One region of the Pseudomonas sp. TNT2022 ID642 genome, then DNA from elsewhere that is predicted to be linked to it. Evidence: predicted binding sites of a transcription regulator. Region 1 holds the regulator's gene; the other holds the start of a gene.
The links. The regulator FliA, encoded in region 1, starts transcription of late flagellar genes. The targets are predictions, from matches to a motif close to CTAAAGTTTNNNNNNNNNNNGCCGNTAA.
Positions count from the first base shown of each region.

Region 2: a site for FliA is predicted at 7,990-8,017, ahead of M5G26_RS22650 (methyl-accepting chemotaxis protein). Genes of this name have one in related genera too.

Region 1 covers NZ_JAMDGW010000044.1:2,137-13,898, forward strand. The annotation lists gene flhA (flagellar biosynthesis protein FlhA) at 164-2,293, shown strand; gene flhF (flagellar biosynthesis protein FlhF) at 2,305-3,645, shown strand; gene fleN (flagellar synthesis regulator FleN) at 3,762-4,592, shown strand; gene fliA (RNA polymerase sigma factor FliA) at 4,589-5,329, shown strand; gene M5G26_RS28775 (chemotaxis response regulator CheY) at 5,496-5,867, shown strand; gene M5G26_RS28780 (protein phosphatase CheZ) at 5,886-6,674, shown strand; gene M5G26_RS28785 (chemotaxis protein CheA) at 6,729-8,999, shown strand; gene M5G26_RS28790 (protein-glutamate methylesterase/protein-glutamine glutaminase) at 9,049-10,197, shown strand; gene M5G26_RS28795 (flagellar motor protein) at 10,197-10,937, shown strand; gene motD (flagellar motor protein MotD) at 10,950-11,762, shown strand, end outside.
Region 2 covers NZ_JAMDGW010000023.1:46,439-58,200, reverse strand. The annotation lists gene M5G26_RS22690 (ABC-F family ATPase) at 58-1,644, shown strand; gene M5G26_RS22685 (MFS transporter) at 1,905-3,092, shown strand; gene M5G26_RS22680 (alpha/beta hydrolase family protein) at 3,200-4,237, opposite strand; gene M5G26_RS22675 (FMN-dependent NADH-azoreductase) at 4,474-5,085, opposite strand; gene M5G26_RS22670 (LysR substrate-binding domain-containing protein) at 5,213-6,121, shown strand; gene M5G26_RS22665 (MmcQ/YjbR family DNA-binding protein) at 6,118-6,477, shown strand; gene M5G26_RS22660 (DUF1294 domain-containing protein) at 6,582-7,013, opposite strand; gene M5G26_RS22655 (undecaprenyl-diphosphate phosphatase) at 7,010-7,840, opposite strand; gene M5G26_RS22650 (methyl-accepting chemotaxis protein) at 8,145-9,779, shown strand; gene pnuC (nicotinamide riboside transporter PnuC) at 10,050-10,613, shown strand; gene M5G26_RS22640 (AAA family ATPase) at 10,610-11,134, shown strand; gene M5G26_RS22635 (hypothetical protein) at 11,492-11,762, shown strand, end outside.

The DNA of each region.
Region 1 (11,762 bases):
ATCGCAGCCTTCGGCAGCTCCTACTGGAGACGTAAATCCCTGTAGGAGCTGCCGAAGGCTGCGATCTTTTCTGCTTGGGCAAAAGTTGGAAAGCTTCTTGCAGTACCCGCCGTGAGCCCGCTCTGGGCGTCAAAAGTTTGCTTTAAAGGAACGGGGAAAACCGGTGGATCGCTCTCAGTTATTCAACACAGCTCGCTCGAATGTTGCCGACCTCAGTCGAGGCAATCTGGGCGTGCCGTTGTTGCTGCTGGTCATGTTGGCAATGATGATGTTGCCGATTCCGCCGTTCCTGCTCGACGTGTTCTTCACCTTCAACATCGCGCTGTCGATCGTCGTCCTGCTGGTCTGCGTGTATGCGCTGCGACCGCTGGATTTCGCCGTGTTCCCGACCATTCTGCTGGTCGCGACGTTGCTGCGGCTGGCGTTGAACGTGGCTTCGACGCGGGTGGTGATGCTCCACGGTCAGGATGGCCACGCCGCTGCCGGTAAGGTGATTCAGGCCTTCGGTGAGGTGGTGATCGGCGGTAACTACGTGGTGGGTATCGTGGTCTTCGCGATTTTGATGATCATCAACTTCGTCGTGGTGACCAAGGGTGCCGGGCGGATTTCCGAGGTGAGCGCGCGTTTCACCCTCGATGCGATGCCCGGCAAACAAATGGCGATCGACGCCGACCTCAACGCCGGTCTGATCGACCAGAATCAAGCCAAGGCACGCCGTCAGGAAGTCGCCCAAGAGGCCGAGTTCTACGGTTCGATGGACGGTGCCAGCAAGTTCGTCCGGGGTGATGCCATCGCCGGCCTGCTGATTCTGTTCATCAACCTCATCGGCGGTATGGCCGTCGGTATCTTCCAGCACAACATGAGCTTCGCCGACGCCGGCAAGGTTTACGCGTTGCTGACCATCGGTGACGGTTTAGTGGCGCAATTGCCATCACTGTTGTTATCTACAGCCGCGGCGATCATGGTGACCCGTGCTTCCGGTTCGGAAGACATGGGCAAGCAGATCAATCGCCAGATGTTCGCCTCGCCGAAAGCGCTGGCGGTGGCGGCAGGGATGATGGCGGTCATGGGCCTGGTGCCGGGTATGCCGCACTTCTCGTTCCTGACCATGGCTGCGCTGGCCGCTGGCGGTGCCTACCTGTTCTGGAAAAAGCAGAACGTTGCCAAAGTTGTGGCGCTGGAAGAGGTCAAGCGTCAGCAGGAGCTGCTGCCGTCGCCGGCCCGTGCCATGGAAACCAAGGAGTTGGGCTGGGACGACGTGACGCCGATCGACATGATCGGTCTGGAAGTCGGCTATCGCCTGATCCCGCTGGTGGACCGCAATCAGGGCGGGCAATTGCTGGCGCGGATCAAGGGCGTGCGCAAGAAGCTCTCGCAGGATCTGGGCTTCCTGATGCCGACCGTGCACATCCGCGACAACCTCGATCTGGCGCCAAGCGCCTATCGCCTGACCCTGATGGGCGTGATCCTCGCCGAGGCCGAGATCTATCCGGATCGCGAACTGGCGATCAACCCGGGCCAGGTCTACGGCACGCTCAACGGTATCAACGCCAAAGATCCGGCTTTCGGCCTGGAAGCGGTGTGGATCGAAATCAGCCAGCGTGCCCAGGCACAATCCCTTGGTTACACCGTGGTCGACGCCAGCACCGTGGTCGCCACGCACTTGAACCAGATTCTGTACAAGCACTCCAGTGAGCTGATCGGCCACGAAGAAGTGCAGCAACTCATGCAATTGCTGGCCAAAAGCTCACCGAAACTGGCGGAAGAGCTGGTGCCGGGTGTGGTGTCGTTGTCGCAGTTGCTCAAAGTGCTGCAAGCGTTGCTTGCCGAACATGTGCCGGTGCGCGATATCCGCAGCATTGCCGAAGCCATCGCCAACAACGCCGCGAAGAGTCAAGATACCGCCGCGCTGGTGGCTGCGGTGCGCGTCGGCGTATCGCGCGCCATCGTCCAAAGCATTGTAGGCACTGAGTCGGAGCTGCCTGTGATCACCTTGGAACCAAGGTTGGAACAAATATTGCTCAATAGTCTGCAGAAGGCAGGACAAGGCTCGGAAGAGGGCGTTCTGCTGGAGCCAAGCATGGCCGAGAAGCTGCAGCGTTCGCTCATCGAAGCGGCGCAGCGTCAGGAAATGCAAGGTCAGCCGGTGATCCTTTTGGTGGCCGGCCCGATCCGCGCGATGCTCTCGCGCTTTGGCCGCCTCGCAGTCCCTGGGCTGCATGTGCTGGCCTACCAGGAAATACCGGACAACAAGCAAGTGACCATCGTTGCGACAGTAGGGCCCAACGGCTGAGGTAGTGGTTTATGCAAGTTAAGCGTTTCTTTGCCGCCGATATGCGTCAGGCCATGAAGCTGGTTCGTGATGAGCTGGGCGCTGATGCCGCCATCATTGGCAATCGCCGCATTGCCGGCGGTGTCGAGCTGACGGCGGCACTGGATTACAAATTGTCGGCGCTGGCGCCACGGGTTCCGAACATGGAACTCGAAGACGAGCTGCGCAAGACTCAGTCGCGCATCGTCACCGCCCAGGCCGAACTGAGCCTGCGTGGCGAAGCCGACGGCAACAGCAATCGCCAGATCTTCGCCGGGCTGCCGTTGACCGCTGGCCTGCCGCTGACTGCCGCTGAACCGCTGAGCGAGCCGACTTACGCTGCTCCAGCGCGTCCGGCCCCGGCGCCTGCGCAGTCCTCCGGCGGTGTTGATCCGCGTGCACTGGATTCGATGCGTTTCGAATTGAACAGCCTGCGCGAGCTGATGGAAGTTCAGCTCGGCACCCTGGCCTGGAATCAGCTGCAAGGCAGCCGTCCGGCGCAAGCCAATCTGTATCGTCGTCTGCAACGTATCGGCCTGTCCGGCCCGTTGTCGCGCGATCTGCTGGCGATGATCACCGATATCGAAGAACCCCGTCAGGCCTGGCGCATGTTGCTCGCGCACCTGGCGCGGATGATTGCCGTACCGGAAGTCGAGCCACTGGAAGAGGGCGGTGTGATCGCCATGGTCGGCCCTGCCGGCATGGGCAAGACCACGACTCTCGCCAAGCTTGCCGCGCGTTATGTGCTGAAATACGGCGCGCAGAATGTCGCGCTGGTGAGCATGGACAGCTTCCGCATCGGCGCTCAGGAACAACTGAAGACACTGGGGCGGATTCTCAATGTGCCAGTGACCCACGTCGATCCGGGCCAATCGCTGGTGCAGGCACTGGATCCACTGCTACGCAAACGCGTGGTATTGATCGATACTGCCGGCCTGCAAGCCAGCGATCCGGCGCTGCGCATGCAGCTCGAAAGTCTGGCCGGGCGTGGCATCCGTTCAAAAAATTATCTGGTCTTGGCAACCACCAGCCAGAAACAGGTTCTAACCGCCGCTTATCACAGTTACAAGCGTTGCGGGCTTGCCGGCTGCATCCTGACTAAACTGGATGAAACGGCCAGCCTTGGCGAAGTGTTGAGCCTGGCGATCAGTCATGAATTGCCGGTCGCGTACCTGACCGATGGCCCACGGATTCCGGATGATTTGCATCTGCCGCGCCGTCATCAACTGGTCAGCCGCGCCGTCAGCGTGCAAATGCAGGAAGAACCCAGCGAAGAAGCCATGGCTGACATGTTCGCTGATATCTATCACAGCCCGACCAAGCAGGTAGGCTGAGGTATTCATGAACAGTTTTTGTACCTACATCGATGGTCTGCCATGCATTGTTCCGGTTGTGAACGCGCAGCCAGTAATGTGGCCTCCGTCTATGCAAGACAAGGTAAAGAAATAACATGGGCAGCATGCATCCCGTACAGGTGATCGCGGTGACCGGCGGCAAAGGTGGCGTCGGCAAGACTAACGTGTCAGTGAACTTGTCGCTGGCGCTGGCAGAGCTTGGCCGTCGGGTCATGCTGCTGGACGCCGACCTCGGTCTGGCGAACGTTGACGTATTGTTGGGGCTGACCCCTAAACGCACACTGGCCGACGTCATCGAAGGCCGTTGCGAATTGCGCGACGTGCTGTTGCAAGGCCCCGGAGGCATTCGCATCGTGCCGGCGGCGTCCGGCACGCAGAGCATGGTCCACCTGAGCCCGGCGCAACACGCCGGCCTGATTCAGGCGTTCAGCGACATCGGCGACAATCTCGACGTACTGGTGATCGACACCGCTGCGGGTATTGGTGACTCGGTAGTCAGTTTTGTACGCGCCGCGCAAGAAGTGTTGCTGGTGGTCTGCGATGAGCCGACTTCCATTACCGACGCTTACGCGCTGATCAAATTGCTCAACCGCGATTACGGCATGAACCGCTTCCGCGTCCTCGCCAACATGGCGCAGAGCCCGCAGGAAGGGCGCAACCTGTTCGCCAAGTTGACCAAGGTCACGGATCGCTTCCTCGACGTCGCTCTACAATACGTCGGCGCCGTGCCTTACGACGAAAGCGTGCGTAAAGCGGTGCAGAAGCAGCGCGCGGTGTACGAAGCCTTTCCGCGTTCCAAGTGCGCACTGGCGTTCAAGGCGATCGCGCAGAAGGTCGACACCTGGCCGCTGCCCGCTAACCCGCGTGGCCACCTTGAGTTTTTCGTCGAGCGCCTCGTGCAGCAAACGGCAGGGCCCGTGCTATGACCGCAAGCGGTATGAACTACTACAAGAAGTCGGCACGTGACGCGCAGTACGAGCTGATCGAGCGTTACGCGCCACTGGTCAAACGCATTGCCTACCACTTGCTGGCACGCTTGCCGGCGAGTGTGCAGGTCGAAGACCTGATCCAGGCCGGGATGATCGGCCTGCTCGAAGTCTCGACCAAATATGACGCCAGCAAAGGCGCCAGTTTCGAAACGTACGCGGGCATACGAATCCGCGGCGCGATGCTCGACGAAGTGCGCAAAGGGGACTGGGCGCCACGCTCGGTTCACCGCAATACCCGTATGGTCAGCGACGCAATTCGCTCAATTGAAGCTAAAACCGGCCGTGACGCTAAAGATCACGAGGTTGCAGCCGAACTCCAATTGAGTCTCGACGATTACTACGGGATTTTGAATGACACCTTGGGCAGTCGCCTGTTCAGTTTCGACGACCTGTTGCAGGACGGCGAACACGAAGGGCTGCACGAGGATGGCGCGAGTGCTCATATGGAGCCGTCACGCGATCTGGAAGATGAACGCTTCCAGGCGGCGCTGGCGGACGCGATTGCCAATTTGCCGGAGCGTGAGCGACTGGTGTTGGCGCTGTACTACGACGAAGAGCTGAACCTCAAGGAGATCGGTGAAGTCCTTGGCGTCAGTGAATCGCGGGTCAGCCAGTTACACAGCCAGTGCGCGGCCCGTTTGCGGGGGCGTTTGGGGGAGTGGCGAGCGCGCTGAAGGCAGTGTGGGGACACTGCGAACGAGGCTGGTGCGGTGATGAACGGCACCGGTCTTGCTCTGTTGTGCTCCAGACAGTCTTCGAGTGCTGCGCCGATTGATTGAAGTGGCGCGTCCAGGTGCTGGGCGCGTTTAAGACTGCTTGGAGGTCGAATTGAACAAAGACATGAAAATCCTCATCGTTGATGACTTCTCAACGATGCGGCGGATCATCAAGAACCTGCTGCGTGATCTTGGGTTCACCAACACCGTCGAGGCTGACGATGGCGTGACTGCCATTCCGGTGCTCAACAGCGGCAGCATCGACTTTCTGGTAACGGACTGGAACATGCCGGGCATGACCGGTATCGACCTGCTGCGTCACGTGCGTGCCGATGAAAAACTCAAGCACCTGCCAGTGCTGATGGTGACTGCAGAAGCCAAGCGCGAGCAGATCATCGAGGCCGCTCAGGCCGGTGTGAACGGCTACGTAGTCAAACCTTTCACGGCTCAGGCGTTGAAAGACAAAATCGAGAAGATTTTCGAACGCATCGGCTGATGAACGCGCGGGGGAGCTATGGAGCATAACGAATCTTCACAGGGCGATTTCGAGTCGACCCTGAAAAAACACGCGGTCGAACTGGTCGAAAGCCTTGAAAAAGGCAGGTTCGGTGACGCTGTGCAACTGATCCATGAGCTCAATCAGACCCGTGACCGTGGCCTGTACCAGGAAGTGGGCAAGCTCACACGTGAACTGCACAGTGCGATCGTCAACTTCCAGATCGACCCGAACATGCCGCAGGCCGAGGAAGTGTCGCAAATCACCGACGCCACCGAACGCCTGGGCTATGTGGTCAAGCTGACAGAGGCCGCGGCCAACCGCACCATGGATCTGGTGGAAAGCGCCACACCGGTGGTCAATGGTCTGGCTGACGAAGCCCAGACTTTGAGCGCCGATTGGGGTCGCTTCATGCGTCGCGAGGTCGGGGCTGAAGAGTTCCGTGAACTGGCGCGCCGGGTCGACGGTTTTCTGTCACGCAGCAGCACGGACAACCGTGCGGTGTCGAGCAATCTCAACGACATCCTGCTGGCCCAGGATTACCAGGACCTGACCGGTCAGGTGATCAAGCGTGTGACCCAACTGGTCACCGAAGTCGAAAGCAATTTGCTCAAACTCGTGCTCATGGCCAGTCAGGTCGACCGCTTTGCGGGCATCGAACATGACCGCGCCGCGATGCTTGCAGAAAAAGATCCACAAAAACATCTCTCGCAGGGTGAAGGTCCGCAGATTCATGCCGATAAACGAGAAGACGTTGTGTCCGGTCAGGACGATGTGGACGATTTGTTATCCAGCCTCGGGTTCTAGAGTTTTGGAATTTTAGGTTTTTTGGGTTTTTAGACCTGTAGGAGCACCCCATTAATGAGCTTCGGCGCCGATGAAGAGATCCTTCAGGATTTCCTGGTTGAGGCCGGCGAGATTCTTGAGCAACTGTCCGAACAACTGGTCGAGCTGGAAAGCCGTCCGGATGACGCAGATCTGCTCAACGCAATTTTTCGCGGTTTCCACACTGTAAAAGGGGGCGCCGGCTTCCTTCAGCTCAATGAGCTGGTGGAGTGCTGTCACATCGCCGAAAACGTGTTCGACATCCTGCGCAAGGGTGAGCGTCGCGTTGATGCAGAACTGATGGACGTTGTCCTCGAAGCACTGGACGCAGTGAACAGCATGTTCAGCGAAGTCCGCGAACGTGCACCGATCACCGCTGCTACCCCGGAACTGCTGGCCGCCCTGGCGCGTCTGGCCGAACCGCAATCGGCGGACGAAGCCCCGGCTTCGCCAGTGGCCGAGATGATCGAAGAGCTGGTCGTCGAAGGCGACGCGTCGGGCGACATCACCGATAACGAATTCGAACAGCTGCTGGATTCGCTGAACGCCGTCAAGGCCGAAGCCGAGGCCCCGGCCGCTGCTGCACCTGCACAAACGGCCGCTGAAGCCGCGAGCGATGAAATCACCGATGCCGAGTTCGAGTCGTTGCTCGATCAGTTGCACGGCAAGGGCCAGTTCGCGGTGGACGCGGTTGCACCAGCGGCGGCAGCCCCAGCGGCACCGGCGAAGGGTGACAGCTCTGACATCACCGACGACGAATTCGAAGCCCTGCTTGATCAGTTGCATGGCAAGGGCAACTTTGCCGTGGATGCGCTGGAGTCAGCGATTGCCTCGGCACCGGCGCCGGCTGCTCCCGTGGCCGCCGCGGCTGGCAGCGATCTGATCAGCGATCACGAGTTCGAATCGCTGCTCGACGAATTGCATGGCAAAGGCAAGTTCTCCGAAGTCGGCACCGCCGCTGCTGGCAGTGCTTCGACCGTCGCCACACCTGCCGCCAAGGCACCGGCCGTTGCTGCAGCGCCGAAGCCTGCCGCCAAGCCTGAGCCAAAAGCCGAAGCGCCAAAACCGGCTGCCGCTGCTGCACCGGCTCCGGCCCGTGCGCCGGCGACACCGCCACCGGAAAAACCGGCGAGCGAAGCCGAAACCACCGTGCGCGTCGACACGGCACGTCTCGACGAAATCATGAACATGGTCGGCGAGCTGGTGCTGGTGCGTAACCGTCTGGTGCGCCTGGGCCTGAACAGCGGCGATGAAGCCATGCAAAAGGCCGTGTCGAACCTCGACGTGGTCACCGCTGACTTGCAGACCGCGGTAATGAAGACGCGGATGCAGCCGATCAAGAAGGTCTTCGGGCGCTTCCCGCGTCTGGTTCGCGACCTCGCGCGTCAGCTGAAGAAAGAGATCAACCTGGAACTGGTGGGTGAAGAAACCGACCTCGACAAAAACCTTGTCGAGGCCCTGGCCGACCCGCTGGTCCACTTGGTGCGCAACGCCGTCGACCACGGCATCGAGTCGCCGGAGGAACGCGAGGCGTCGGGCAAGGCCCGTGGCGGTCGTGTTGTTCTGGCGGCCGAGCAAGAGGGCGACCATATCCTGCTGTCGATTTCCGATGACGGCAAAGGCATGGACCCGAATGTCCTGCGTGCCATCGCGGTAAAACGCGGTGTGATGGACAAGGACGCGGCCGATCGCCTCAGCGATACCGAGTGCTACAACCTGATTTTCGCCCCGGGTTTCTCGACCAAGACCGAGATCTCCGACGTGTCCGGCCGCGGTGTCGGCATGGACGTGGTGAAGACCAAGATTTCCCAGCTCAACGGTTCGATCAACATCTACTCGACCAAGGGCCAGGGCTCGAAGATCGTCATCAAGGTGCCGCTGACCCTCGCGATCATGCCAACCCTGATGGTGATGCTCGGCAATCAGGCGTTTGCGTTCCCGCTGGTCAACGTCAACGAAATCTTCCACCTCGACCTGTCGACCACCAACGTCGTCGACGGTCAGGAAGTGGTGATCGTGCGGGACAAGGCGCTGCCATTGTTCTACCTCAAGCGCTGGCTGGTCAGCTCCGCCGCTCACGAAGAGCAGCGTGAAGGCCACGTGGTGATCCTTTCGGTGGGCACGCAGCGGATCGGCTTCGTCGTCGATCAACTGGTCGGTCAGGAAGAAGTGGTCATCAAGCCATTGGGCAAAATGCTGCAGGGCACTCCGGGCATGTCCGGCGCCACCATCACGGGTGACGGCCGCATCGCGCTGATTCTCGATGTTCCAAGCATGCTCAAGCGTTACGCCGCACGGCGTATTTGAATCCGGGGCGGCGGGGCGACAACGTCCCGCTGCACCTAATGGAGTGTTTATGGCAGTCAAAGTCCTGGTGGTGGACGATTCGGGTTTTTTCCGCCGCCGCGTCTCGGAAATTCTTTCAGCGGATCCGAGCATTCAGGTGGTCGGCACCGCCACCAACGGTAAAGAGGCGATCGATCAGGCGCTGGCACTCAAGCCGGACGTGATCACCATGGACTACGAGATGCCGATGATGGACGGCATCACGGCAGTGCGGCACATCATGCAGCGCTGCCCGACCCCGGTGTTGATGTTCTCCTCGCTGACGCACGAAGGCGCCCGGGTCACCCTGGATGCGCTGGACGCCGGTGCGGTGGATTTCCTGCCGAAGAATTTCGAAGACATCTCCCGCAATCCGGAGAAGGTCAAGCAACTGCTGTGCGAGAAGGTGCATAGCATCTCGCGCAGTAATCGTCGTTTCAGTGCTTATAGCGCGCCTGCGCCAGTGGCTGCGCCAGCACCGACGCCTGCTCCGGCGCCGTCGAGTTTCGGCAGCCACAGCAGCAGTCACAGCAGCAGCGTTCCGGCACGTCCGGCCCCGGCACCGGCACCCACTCGCGCCCCGGCCGCCAGCGCTTCGTCGCCGGCACCGAAACGTAAAGCCTACAAACTGGTTGCCATCGGCACCTCGACGGGCGGCCCGGTTGCCTTGCAGCGCGTGCTGACTCAGTTGCCAGCGAACTTTCCGGCGCCGATCGTGCTGATCCAGCACATGCCGGCAGCGTTCACCAAGGCGTTTGCCGAGCGTCTCGACAAGCTGTGCCGCATCAGCGTCAAGGAAGCCGAGGATGGCGACATCCTGCGTCCGGGCCTGGCGTTGCTCGCGCCGGGTGGCAAGCAAATGATGATCGACGGCCGTGGCGCGGTGAAAATCCTCCCGGGCGACGAGCGTCTGAATTACAAGCCGTGCGTGGACATCACCTTCGGTTCGGCGGCGAAATCCTACGGCGACAAAGTTCTGGCGGTGGTGTTGACCGGCATGGGCGCCGACGGCCGTGAAGGCGCGCGTCTGCTCAAACAGGGCGGTAGCGCCGTGTGGGCGCAGGACGAAGCCAGTTGCGTGATCTACGGCATGCCGATGGCCATTGTCAAAGCCGACCTCGCCGACGCGGTATACAGCCTTGACGACATCGGCAAACACATTGTCGAGGCCTGTATCTGATGGATGTTCTAAGCCTTATCGGGATCATCATGGCGTTCGTCGCCATCATCGGTGGTAACTACCTTGAAGGTGGTCACCTCGGTGCGCTGGCCAACGGCCCGGCGGCATTGATCGTACTGGGCGGTACCATCGGTGCCGCACTGCTGCAATCGCCGATGAGCGCGTTCAAACGCGCCATGCAGATTCTGGCGTGGATCTTCTTCCCGCCGCGTGTGGACTTGGCCGGCGGCATTGATCGCGTGGTCAACTGGAGCCTCACCGCACGCAAGGAAGGCTTGTTGGGTCTGGAAGGCGTAGCCGATGCCGAACCTGACAACTACTCGCGCAAAGGCCTGCAACTGTTGGTCGACGGTGCCGAGCCGGAAGCGATTCGCAGCATCCTTGAAGTGGATTTCTACACCCAGGAAGCCCGCGATATCGAAGCGGCGAAAGTCTTCGAAAGCATGGGCGGTTACGCGCCGACCATCGGCATCATCGGTGCGGTGATGGGCCTGATCCACGTGATGGGCAATCTTGCTGATCCGACCCAGTTGGGCAGCGGCATTGCTGTGGCTTTCGTCGCGACCATCTATGGCGTGGCCAGTGCCAACCTGATCCTGCTGCCGGTGGCAGCCAAATTGAAGTCAATCGCGTTGCGGCAGTCGCGTTATCGCGAAATGTTGTTGGAAGGCATTTTGTCGATCGCCGAAGGTGAAAACCCTCGCTCCATTGAGTTGAAGCTGCAAGGCTTCATGGATTAAGGGAATAACCTCATGGCTCGTCGTCGCCACCAGGAAGAGCATGTAAACCACGAACGCTGGCTGGTTTCCTACGCTGACTTCATCACGTTGCTGTTCGCGTTCTTCGTGGTCATGTACTCGATTTCGTCGATAAACGAAGGCAAGTACAAAGAGATTTCAGAAGCGCTGGTCGGGGTCTTCAAGGACTCCGACCGCGCGCTCAAGCCGATCCCGATCGGTGACGAACGACCGAAAACCGTGACCCCGGCCAAACCGCTGGTCAAGGACGCCGAACAGATCGATGCCGGTATCGCCGGTGCCAGCGATCCGCTGAAAAGCATCGCCGATGACATCAGCGCCGCCTTCGGTGACTTGATCAGCTCCAACCAGATGACCGTGCGCGGCAATGAGCTGTGGGTCGAGATCGAACTCAACTCCAGCCTGTTGTTCGGCAGCGGTGACGCCATGCCGAGCGATATCGCGTTCAACATCATCGACAAGGTCGCGGCGATCCTCAAACCGTTCGATAACCCGATCCACGTCGAAGGTTTCACCGATGATCAGCCGATCCGCACCGCGCAGTACCCGACCAACTGGGAGCTGTCTTCGGCGCGTTCAGCGAGCATCGTGCGCATGCTGGCGATGCAGGGTGTCAATCCTGGCCGCCTGGCTTCGGTGGGTTACGGTGAGTTCCAGCCGGTCGCCAATAACGCCACCGCCGAAGGCCGTGCGAAGAACCGTCGTGTGGTGCTGGTGGTGTCGCGCAATCTCGACGTGCGCCGCAGCCTCACGGGCACCGGAACCGCCAATGCACAACCGGATGCCGCGTTGAAGCGTGCTGGCACA
Region 2 (11,762 bases), on a different contig from region 1:
CGGGCCAAGCGCTCCAGCCGCACCCTCGCTACTCAGAATGCTTCGCAGGAATAACTCTTGATCTCTACAGCTAACATCACGATGCAGTTCGGCGCCAAGCCGCTCTTCGAAAACGTTTCGGTCAAATTCGGCGCGGGTAACCGCTACGGCCTGATCGGCGCCAACGGTTGCGGCAAGTCGACCTTTATGAAAATCCTCGGCGGTGACCTCGATCCGTCCGGCGGTCAGGTCATGCTCGAGCCGAACGTGCGTCTGGGTAAATTGCGCCAGGACCAGTTCGCTTACGAAGAATTCACCGTGATCGACACCGTGATCATGGGTCACGAAGAGCTGTGGAAGGTCAAGGCCGAGCGCGACCGCATCTACTCGCTGGCGGAAATGTCGGAAGAAGACGGCATGGCCGTAGCCGAGCTGGAAACCGAATTCGCCGAGATGGACGGCTACACCGCCGAATCCCGCGCCGGTGAGCTGTTGCTGGGCCTGGGTATCGGCATCGAGCAACACTTCGGCCCGATGAGCGAAGTTTCGCCAGGCTGGAAACTGCGCGTTTTGCTGGCGCAGGCGCTGTTCTCCGATCCGGAAGTGCTGTTGCTCGACGAACCGACCAACCACTTGGACATCAACACCATTCGCTGGCTGGAAAACGTTCTGACCCAGCGTAACAGCCTGATGATCATCATCTCCCACGACCGTCACTTCCTGAACAGCGTGTGCACGCACATGGCTGACCTGGATTACGGCGAGCTGCGTCTGTTCCCGGGCAACTACGACGAGTACATGACCGTGGCGACCCAGTCCCGCGAGCAACTGCTGTCGGACAACGCCAAGAAGAAAGCACAGATTTCCGAGCTGCAATCGTTCGTCAGCCGCTTCTCGGCCAACGCCTCGAAAGCCAAGCAGGCCACCTCCCGCGCCAAAGCGATCGACAAGATCCAGCTGGCCGAGGTCAAGCCTTCGAGCCGCGTGAGCCCGTTCATTCGCTTCGATCAGAACAAGAAGCTGCACCGCCAGGCGGTCATCGTCGAAAAAATGGCCAAAGGCTTCGACGGCAAACCACTGTTCAAAGACTTCAGCTTCCAGGTTGAAGCCGGCGAGCGCGTGGCGATCATCGGCCCGAACGGTATCGGCAAAACCACCCTGCTGCGCACCCTGGTCAACGAACTGACCCCGGACGCCGGCAGCATCAAGTGGACCGACGCCGCCGAACTGGGCTACTACGCTCAGGACCACGCGCACGACTTCGAAGACGACGTCACGCTGTTCGACTGGATGGGTCAGTGGACTCAGGGCGAGCAGATGATTCGCGGTACTCTGGGCCGCATGCTGTTCTCCAACGACGAGATCCTCAAGTCGGTCAAAGTGATTTCCGGTGGTGAGCAAGGTCGCATGCTGTTCGGCAAGCTGATCCTGCAAAAGCCGAACGTGCTGATCATGGACGAACCGACCAACCACTTGGACATGGAATCGATCGAGGCGCTGAACCTGGCGCTGGAAAACTACCCGGGCACGCTGATCTTCGTCAGCCACGACCGTGAGTTCGTATCGTCCCTGGCAACGCGCATCATCGAGCTGAGCCCGAATGGCGTGACCGACTTCAGCGGCACTTACGATGACTACCTGCGTAGTCAGGGTGTGGTGTTCTAAAAAGCAGCTGAAAACTGAAAAGCCCTGTCCATGTGACGGGGCTTTTTGCATTCAGGACGCTGATCGTTCCCACGCTCTGCGTGGGAATGCATCCCGTGACGCTCCGCGTCACACGAGCGGGACGCGGAGCGTCCGTGGCGGCGTTACCACGCAGAGCGTGGGAACGATCGGTGGGGTGAAAGATAGTTAGCCTGCTTTCTTTTATCTCAAGCCCACGCCATGATGCGAACTCTCCCACCGCCGCCCGCGAACGAGTCCTCATGTCTGCGCAGCAACTGCCACCGCAAAGCTCCATGGCGATCACCCTGCAGATCGTTTCCATCGTGTTCTACACCTTTGTTGCGTTTCTCTGCATCGGCTTGCCGATCGCAGTGCTGCCCGGTTATGTGCATGAGCAACTGGGTTTCAGCGCGGTGATTGCCGGGCTGGTGATTGGCTCGCAGTACCTGGCCACCCTGCTCAGCCGGCCAATGGCGGGACGCATGTCGGATACGCTCGGCACCAAACGGGCGATCATTTATGGCTTGTGGGGCATTGTCCTCAGCGGTTTGCTGACGCTGCTCTCCACACTGTTGCAGGACTGGCCGCTGGCGAGCCTGATCATTCTGATTATCGGCCGTTTGCTGCTCGGCGTCGCTCAGGGGCTGATTGGTGTCGGCACGATCAGTTGGTGCATGGGCCAGGTCGGTGTCGAGCACACGGCGAAATCCATCGGCTGGAACGGTATCGCCTCCTATGGCGCGATTGCCATTGGTGCGCCATTAGGGGTGGTGATGGTCGCCGAATACGGCTTCACCAGCCTCGGCATCGCCTTGTCAGTGCTGGCAGCGGGTGCACTGCTGCTGATTCGCAACAAGCCGTCGGTGCCGGTGATCCGTGGCGAACGCCTGCCGTTCTGGGCGGTGTTCGGGCGAATCGCCCCGTATGGCGCCAGTCTGACCCTGGCCTCGATCGGCTACGGTACGCTGACCACCTTCATCACCCTTTATTACCTCAACCGTGGCTGGACCGGTGCGGCGTACTGCCTGACCGTGTTCGGCGTGTGCTTCATCCTGTCACGGCTGATGTTTATCTCGGCGATCAGTCGCTTCGGTGGCTTCAAGTCGGCGATCGCCTGCATGACCATCGAAACCGTGGGCCTGGTGATGTTGTGGCTGGCACCGTCCACCGCATTCGCTTTGATCGGCGCAGGACTCGCGGGGTTCGGCCTGTCGCTGGTGTATCCGGCGTTGGGTGTTGAGGCGATCAAACAGGTGCCGAGTTCCAGTCGCGGTTCGGGATTGGGGGCCTATGCGGTGTTCTTCGATCTGGCGCTGGCGATTGCCGGACCATTGATGGGGGCGGTGGCGTTGAATCTGGGGTATTCGTGGATATTCTTCAGTGCGGCGCTGTTGTCGGTGATTGGGCTGGGGCTGACTTTGCTGCTCCAGCGCCGGGCAACAGGCTGAAAAGCAAAGTCAAAAGATCGCAGCCTTCGGCAGCTCCTACAGGTTGAACGGTATTCCCATGTAGGAGCTGCCGAAGGCTGCGATCTTTTGATCTTTTGATCTTTTGATCATTGATCTGCGGTTTGCATGCCGGCCCGGGTCGGTTTACCCAAGGTGTGCGAGAAGAACCGTCCAGCCTCGGATATGAGGTTGCGGTGAATATCCTCGCGATCCACCCCATCCGCATCGGTACACAACGCCGGCATCGCGCGAATCTGCTCTTCATTGCACGGCGCCATAAAGACGAAGTGCCCTGCCCCTGCCAGTAATTTGAAGTCCGGCGCCGTCGGCAGTTTGCGCGCCAGCGCCGCCGCGTTCTTGTCGAAAGCCACCAGTTTGTCGCCATCGCCACTGTAAAGCAGCACCGGTACGTGCACATCGGCCAAAGTATGCCGACCAAACTTCAGGCTCAGCGGAGCCATCAGCAGCAAAGCATGCACACGCGGATCGGCGACCGGTTGCAGGTCATCCCGATCAACGATCAATTCACCCTGCGTATTGCACGCATCACGATCATCCGGACGTTCCTGGCAATAGCGGCGCAGACGATCCAGGTCTGGTTGCGCGCCCGACAGAATCAGCGCAGTTTCGCCACCTGCGGAATAACCGATCACGCCGACCTGCTCAGCGTTGACGTACGGCGCGAGCATGCGGTCGCCAAGCGTCGCTGTAATCGCTTCGGAAATCTGAATCGGACGTCCGTAAAGATTGCTCAGGGTGCCCAGTCGGCTGTGGTCTTTGGAGTTGTCGCCGGGATGAATCACCGCCACCACCACAAAGCCTTTGCGCGCCAGCGAAGTCGCGAGGTCGTGCAGCGCCAGCGGAGTGCCGGTGTTGCCGTGGGAAAGCATCAGCATCGGAAAACGGCCGATGGCGACCTTGGTGTCTTCGCCGGCCTCGACTGAATAGCCTTCGAGCAGGCTCATGTGTTCACGGTCGCTGGAAGGATAGAAGGCAATCGCGCGCATCGGCTGCAGATCCAGCGGATCGAGGAAGGTCATCTCGTGGTAGCCGACGCTCCACACAGGATGGCGTCCAGGCGCAGCTTGCACTGAATTCAGGCTGCCCAGCAGGCAAATCAGTAACGTTGCACAAAGACGCATCATGGGATGCCCCACCCTGTTGTTACTCAATCGAAAGATCCGTTGCGTTGCGGGCCTGAAACCCCGGGGATTCGGCGGTTCGGTACGACAATGCATTCAGACGCTGATTGTGTGACTGCATAACCCGGGCCAGATTATGTAACAGTCAGAAACAAAAAACTCCGTATTCGCCCCTTGCGGAACCAGAATACAGAGTTTTTTGGGGGTTACCTGAACATCAGCTGTTCTTTACGCAAGCCTTACGCGGCGGCGAACAATTGCTCGCTGATCTTCGCCTGCGCAGCGGTCATGGCGTTGTTGCGCACTTCTTCGCCATACGCCAGGCCTTCGGCACGGACGATTTCGATGTCGGTGATGCCGAGGAAGCCCAGAACCAGCTTCAGGTATTCTTCGTGAGCGATGCCGCTGGCCTGACCGGCATGGATACCGCCGGAGGTGGAAACGATCACCACTTTCTTGCCACCGCACAGGCCTTCAGGGCCGGCTTCGGTGTAACGGAACGTTTGACCGGCGACGGCAACGCGGTCGATCCACGCTTTGAGCTGGGTCGGAACGGTGAAGTTGTACATCGGAGCCGCGATAACAACGGCGTCGGCGGCGATGAACTCGGCCAGGGTCGAAGCGCTCAGTTCGGCTTCGTGCTGTTGTGCGGCGTTACGCAGTTCAGCGGTGGTACCGGCGGCAACCAGCGTGGTCGACGAGAAGTGGCTGATGGCGTCGGCGGCCAGGTCGCGATAGGTCACCACGGCGCTTGGCTCGGCGGCTTGCCAAGCTTTGACGACTTCGCCGCTCAACTGACGGGAAGCCGAGTTGTCGCCCAGAATGCTCGAATCGATATGCAGCAGTTTCATGTGGAATCTCCTGGAAGGAATCGCCGGTGGCGACGGAATGGAGACAATCCTACGCAAGAAACCAATGGATGATTAGCCGCCTGAAATGCGATAGTTTGTCCCACTGATAGAACAGTTGGATTTCCCTATGCAAGACCTCAACGATCTCTACTATTTCGCCAAAGTCGTCGAAGCCGGCGGTTTTGCCGCGGCCGGGCGATTGCTGGGGATTCCCAAGTCACGGCTGTCGCGGCGCATTGCCGAACTTGAAGAACGCCTTGGCGCGCGTTTGCTGCAACGCACCACCCGGCAACTCAATCTCACCGCGGTTGGCGAGCGCTACTTGCGTCACTGTCAGGCAATGTTGCTGGAAGCGGAAATGGCCGATGAGGCGGTGGCGAGCATGTCCAGTGAGCCGCGTGGACGTTTGCGGGTGTCATGCCCGACCGGTTTGGCGCATGAGATGCTGCCGTGGGTCATTAGCGACTTCCTCGGCAAATTTCCTCAGGTGCAACTGGAAGTCGTCCTGCTCAATCGTCGGGTCGATCTGGTCGGCGAAGGTTTTGACGTCGCGCTGCGGGTGCGTGAACACGGTGATGAGGATCCATTGCTGGTCACCCGGCGCTTGCGTCAGGCGCAAATGGTCGTGGTAGCCAGTCCGGCGTTTTTGCAGGGCCACACGGTCAACCACCCGCAAGACCTGAAAAATCTGCCGGTGCTGGGTGCGCTCGAGGCGGATCGCATGGTGCATGTGCGTTTGCTCGATCAGCAGGGCCACAGTTTCGAACTGAACATGGAAGCCCGCCTGGGCATCGATGATTTTGTCGTACGCAAGGCCTGCGTGCTGGCCGGTCAGGGCTTTACCCTGTTGCCGATGATGTATTGCGAGGCGGAGCTGGAAAACGGCACGCTGGTGCAGATGCTGCCCGAGTGGTCACTGCCCGGCGGCTGGCTGCAAGCGGTGTATCCGCATCGACGCGGGGTGATGCCGGCGGTGCGCGCATGGATCGATCATCTGGTCGAATCGTTCAATGCCTGTGGGGAGCGGTTGTTATGAGCAAGGGAAAGATGAGCGAAGCCGATGTGGCGGCGTTCTGCCTGGCATTGCCGGGCGCTCGGGAAGATTACAAATGGGGTGGCGTGCGGGTGTTTTCGATTGCCGGCAACAAGATGTTTGCCTTGCAGGGACTGCGCGGGGATTCACTGGCGTTCAAGGTCGACAAGGATCTGTTTCTCGGCCATTGCGACCGCCCCGGCATTCACCCGGCGCCATATCTGGCACGGGCGCAGTGGATCATCATGCACCCGCCCTACCCGTTGGCTGCCGAGGAACTGAAGGGGTTGTTGCAGCGTTCGCATCAACTGGTGGTGAGCAAGTTGCCGAAAAAGACCCAAATCGGATTACTGCTGTAACCCCAATCCCCCTGTGTAGGAGCTGCCGAAGGCTGCGATCTTTTAAAAGCAAGATCAAAAAATCGCAGCCTTCGGCAGCTCCTACATAGGGAATTGCGGTGTGTTCAAAACAGGGTTAGCAAGTTCGAGCCGAGAAACAACTGGTCGATCCAGAACACCTGATGCAACACCACAATCACCCAGAACAGAATCTGAAACGAGACCTTGCGCGTCTTGTGCCGGAATACCTGCTGGGCGATCAACGCGCCCGGCCAGCCGCCGGCCAGTTCCACGGCATGCAGGATGTTCTCCGGCGTGCGCCAGGCATCCGTGCGCGCCTTGCGCTTGTCTGCCCAGTACATGAAGAACGCCAGGACGCTGACGACCCCGTAAGCCGCCAACGGCACCAGCGAAATCCCGCGCAGCCACATCGATACAGAACCGAACAGCGGCAGCGCGCAGACGATCAGCAGAACCAGCAGTTTCAGCTTCAGATGCTGGATGTTGTTGCCGCCCGAAGGTCGTCCTTCGGGCCGGCGTGCGCGGGAATCACTCATGGTTTGGCCGCCGCCCAATCGATCCAGCCAAACTGCCACGTCGCCAGAATGACCAGACCAAACACAATCCGATACCAGGCGAACGCCGCGTAGCTGTGGCTGGCGATGAACTTGAGCAAACCGCGCACTGCAATCATGGCGAAAATGAATGCAGTGACGAAACCGATGGCGAACACCGGGAAGTCCGCTGGCACAAACAGGTCGCGATACTTGTAGCCCGAGTAAACCGCCGCACCGACCATGGTTGGCATGGCGAGGAAGAACGAGAACTCGGTAGCGGTCTTGCGCGACAGTCCGAACAGCAAGCCGCCAATGATCGTCGAGCCGGAGCGCGAGGTGCCGGGAATCATCGCCAGACACTGGGCGAAGCCGACCTTCAAGGCGTCCTTCCAGGTGATCTCGTCGACCGTTTCGGCGTGCACTTCATGCTGACGCTTTTCCGCCCACAACATGATGATGCCGCCCACCACCAACGCGGCCGCGACGGTAATCGGGTTGAACAGGTATTCGTGGATCAGGTCGGCAAAGATCACGCCCAGCACCACAGCGGGCAGAAACGCGATCAGCAGGTTGGCGGTGAAACGCCGAGCACTGGGCTGCGTCGGCAAACCGATGACCACATCGAAAATCTTGCGTCGAAACTCCCAGACCACCGCGAGGATCGCGCCGAGCTGGATGATGATATTGAACGCCATGGCCCGTTCGCCGCCGAACTCGAGCAAGTCGGCCACAATGATCTGGTGTCCGGTACTGGAAATGGGCAAAAACTCCGTCAGCCCCTCTACAACTCCTAGTATCAGTGCCTGCAAGGCCGTCCAAAGATCCATCAATCCCCCAAAGAGCGATGCGCGCGGGCATGCTCCGATAGTATTTTTTTACGTTCACTGCGATCAGCGTAGCTGGTTGTGGCTGTACCGATTCCGCGCGCACAGGATCCACACGAAACGGTCAAAATTCCGTGAAATATCAATTTGGATTCAGGTTTTCACGCGCGGGGCCGAAATCCTAACAGACAAGCCTTAATAGCGCTGCCGCGTTATACGACTTGGGTCGCGTATGCCCGCTCACAAAATCGTGGTTGGATGCTGGCGGTCGTTTATTACAAGAAAAAGAATCCGGAGTGACAGCGTTATGAACAGCTTGCGCAGTGTGTCGATCAGCCGACGCTTGTGGCTCATCTTGATTGTGGCGGTGGTCATGTTGCTGACCTTGGGCGTGTTGATGCTCAAGCAGATTCACGACGATCTCTATCACGCCAAGGCCCAGAAAACCCAGCACGTGGTACAGACGGCCAGCGGCCTGCTGACCTATTACCACGACCTCGAAACCGCCGGCACCCTCAGCAAGGAGGCCGCGCAGAAACAGGCCCTCACCGCCATTCGTGGTCTGCGCTATGACCAGAGCGATTATTTCTGGATCAACGACCTCACGCCCGTGATGGTCATGCACCCGACCAACCCGAAACTCGAAGGCCAGAACCTCTCGGCAATCCGCGACCCGGACGGGTTTGCGGTGTTCAACGAAATGGTCGCCATCGCCCGATCCAAGGGCGCCGGCATGGTCGACTATCGCTGGCCAAAACCGGGCGCCAGTGAGCCGGTGGCCAAGACCTCCTACGTCAAATTGTTCGAACCGTGGGGGTGGGTGCTCGGCTCCGGGGTTTACGTCGACGATGTGCAGGCTGAGTTCCAGGGCCAAGTGATCAAGGCCACGGTCATCGGCCTGGCGATTGCGCTGATCATGGCGTTGCTGGTGATCCTGATCGCGCGCAGCATCGTCCGCCCGCTACAGGAAACCGTGAACGCGATGGCCAACATTGCCAGTGGCGAAAGCGACCTGACCCGCAGCCTCGATACCCATGGCAAGGATGAAGTCACTGAACTGGCGCATCACTTCAACGCGTTCACCGCCAAACTGCGCCGGGTGATCGGTGATTTGCAGGTGTCGGCCAGCGCCTTGGGCCAGTCGTCCAGCGAACTGGGCAACGACGCCTCGCAGGCTCAGCAACGCAGCCAGCAGCAATCGCAGCAGATGGAACTGGTGGCCACGGCGATCAACGAAGTGACCTATGGCGTGCAGGACGTGGCAAAGAACGCCGAGCACGCCGCCGCCGAAATGCGCGATGCCGAAGCGCAGGCGCAACAGGGCCAGATCAATATCGACGGCAGCTTGCAGCAGATAGACAAGCTGTCCGGCACCATTGATCAAGCGGTGGAAGTGATTCGCACCCTGGCTGCCGAAAGCACGCAGATCGGCAGCGTATTGGAGGTGATCCGTTCGATTGCCGAACAGACCAACCTGCTCGCGCTTAATGCCGCGATTGAAGCGGCGCGGGCCGGGGAGCAAGGTCGCGGGTTTGCCGTGGTGGCGGATGAAGTACGCTTGTTGGCGCAACGTACGCAGAAGTCGACGGCGGAAATCCAGTCGATGATCGAGCGCCTGCAGAACCACTCCGAAGCCGCCGTAAAAGTGATCGGCGACAGCAGCAAGGCGTCGCAACTGACCATCGAACAAGCCGGGTTGGCCGGTGCGAGCCTGAATGCCATTGGCCAGGCACTGCGTAATCTCAACGGTCTGAATGCCTCGATTGCCAGCGCTACGCTGCAGCAGGCGCATGTGGTCGAGGACATCAATCAGAACGTGACACAGGCTGCTGGCCTTTCGCACAGCACGGCGATCGCGGCCGAGCAGTCGAGTGCGGCCAGCGTACGGCTCGGCCAATTGAGCGAACAACTCAACGGCCTGCTGCGCCAGTTCCGCGTCTGACCCGTGTAACTCTGGTGAGCCCACCCCTCACCCCAGCCCTCTCCCCTAGGAGAGGGGGCCGACCGAGGTGTATGGCGTCCAACACGGACCTGAACAATCGAGTCGATTATGGATTCAACCAAGATCGTTCAGGCCGGCGCCGCTCCAAAGCATCCCCCAATCAGTCCCCTCTCCCTACGGGCGGTCCGACGTTTCGGGAGGGTTAGGGTGAGGGGTTTGGCCCAATGCAGTACAATCCGCCCCCTCCTCAATTTCCCCCAAGGAACCTACATGTCCGGGCTCGAACTGTTTGCCGCCGCACTCGGCGTGATCGCCGTATGGCTGACGGTCAAACAGAATCCGTGGTGCTGGCCGATCGGCCTGGTCATGGTGCTGCTCTATAGCTGGATCTTCTTTGAAGTGAAGCTGTATTCGGACATGTTGCTGCAAGTGATCTACGCCGCGCTGCAAGTTTATGGCTGGTGGCAATGGACCCGCGCCGGGACAATGCATGACGGTCGTGAGGTGACGCGCCTCGATCAACGCTCGGTCCTGATCGGCTTGGGCGTTGGCGCGGTTGGCAGCCTGTTGCTCGGTGCGGCCATGGCTCACTGGACCGACGCCGCGCAACCGTGGCTCGATGCCGCGCTGACCGGTTTCAGTCTGGTGGCACAACTGTGGATGGCGCAGAAACGCCTGCAATGCTGGGCGCTGTGGTTCGTGCTCGATGTGATCTTTGTCGGCTTGTTCATCTATAAGGGGCTGTACCTCACCGCCGCGCTGTACGGGCTGTTCACCTTGCTGGCGATTCAAGGCTTTCGCGAATGGCGCACCGACCCGGCGTTGCGCACATGAAGGTCGTGGTGCTGACCGGCCCCGAATCCACCGGCAAAAGCTGGCTGGCGGCGGGCCTGCAACAACGCTTTGGCGGCTTGCGCGTGGATGAGTACGTGCGCCGCTTTATAGAGCTCAATCCCCGTGACACTTGTCTGGCTGACATCCCTGCAATCGCTCGGGGCCAGTTGCAATGGGAAGATCAAGCGCGGGCGCAAAAGCCTTCGTTGCTGATTCTCGACACTCACTTGTTGAGCAATATGCTGTGGAGCCAGACGCTGTTCGGCGATTGCCCGGGCTGGCTGGAATCCGAGTTGCTGGCGCGGCATTACGACCTGCACCTTCTTTTGTCCCCGGAACAGGTCGACTGGACCGATGACGGTCAGCGCTGCCAACCGGATCTGGACGAGCGAATGGCGTTTTACCAGTCCACGCAAAACTGGCTTGAAAACCACCACCAGCGTTTTCAGGTCATCCAGGGGAATTGGGCCGAACGCCAACTGCAGGCCTTTGCCGCCGTCGAGCAATTACTGGCGGAGTGACCCGGTCAATGGGTCACCTTCCCCGGCGTTTTCCCCTGCTTTGGGGGCAAAGTGTCCGTTCCTGAAACACTCGTTGATGTGCAGAGTGCCCGTTTCAACACTGTTCATGGCTTTGTCATCCGAGTTGTTACGCAGTTGAAACACATCGTCGCAAACCCTTGTGCCAGAGCTTTGTTCAGCCAATAGACAGCCCGGCGCGACCGTGCGTGTATCAACAGTGAAACAGCCTGTGGTTCAGTTGCGCGGCTCTATTTGTTAACCCATTGAAATTAAAAAACATTTAAAAAGCGGCACAGCTTTCGCTCTCTCCTTCACAACGCTGACTCGGGCCAGCCCACTGAAGAAGGAATTGCAGCCGTGGGGAATATCCAAAAAGGTTTGACCTGCCTTCTGCTGATCGGATCAGCCACCAGCACTTTGATCAGTTTCAACGCGCAGGCAGAGGGCAATGGCGTGATCGTCCTTAATCGCGACGTACAGCCCATTCCCATCGGTCGCAGCGGCGGTAAAGACCCCTATCCAACCACCGTCAATGCCAACCCTTCAGCCCGCATCAATCAGGCGATGGCTAGCACTGAGCTCAATGACGGTGAGTTCGCCAGCGTAGCCAGTGGCTCTTCGATCCGCG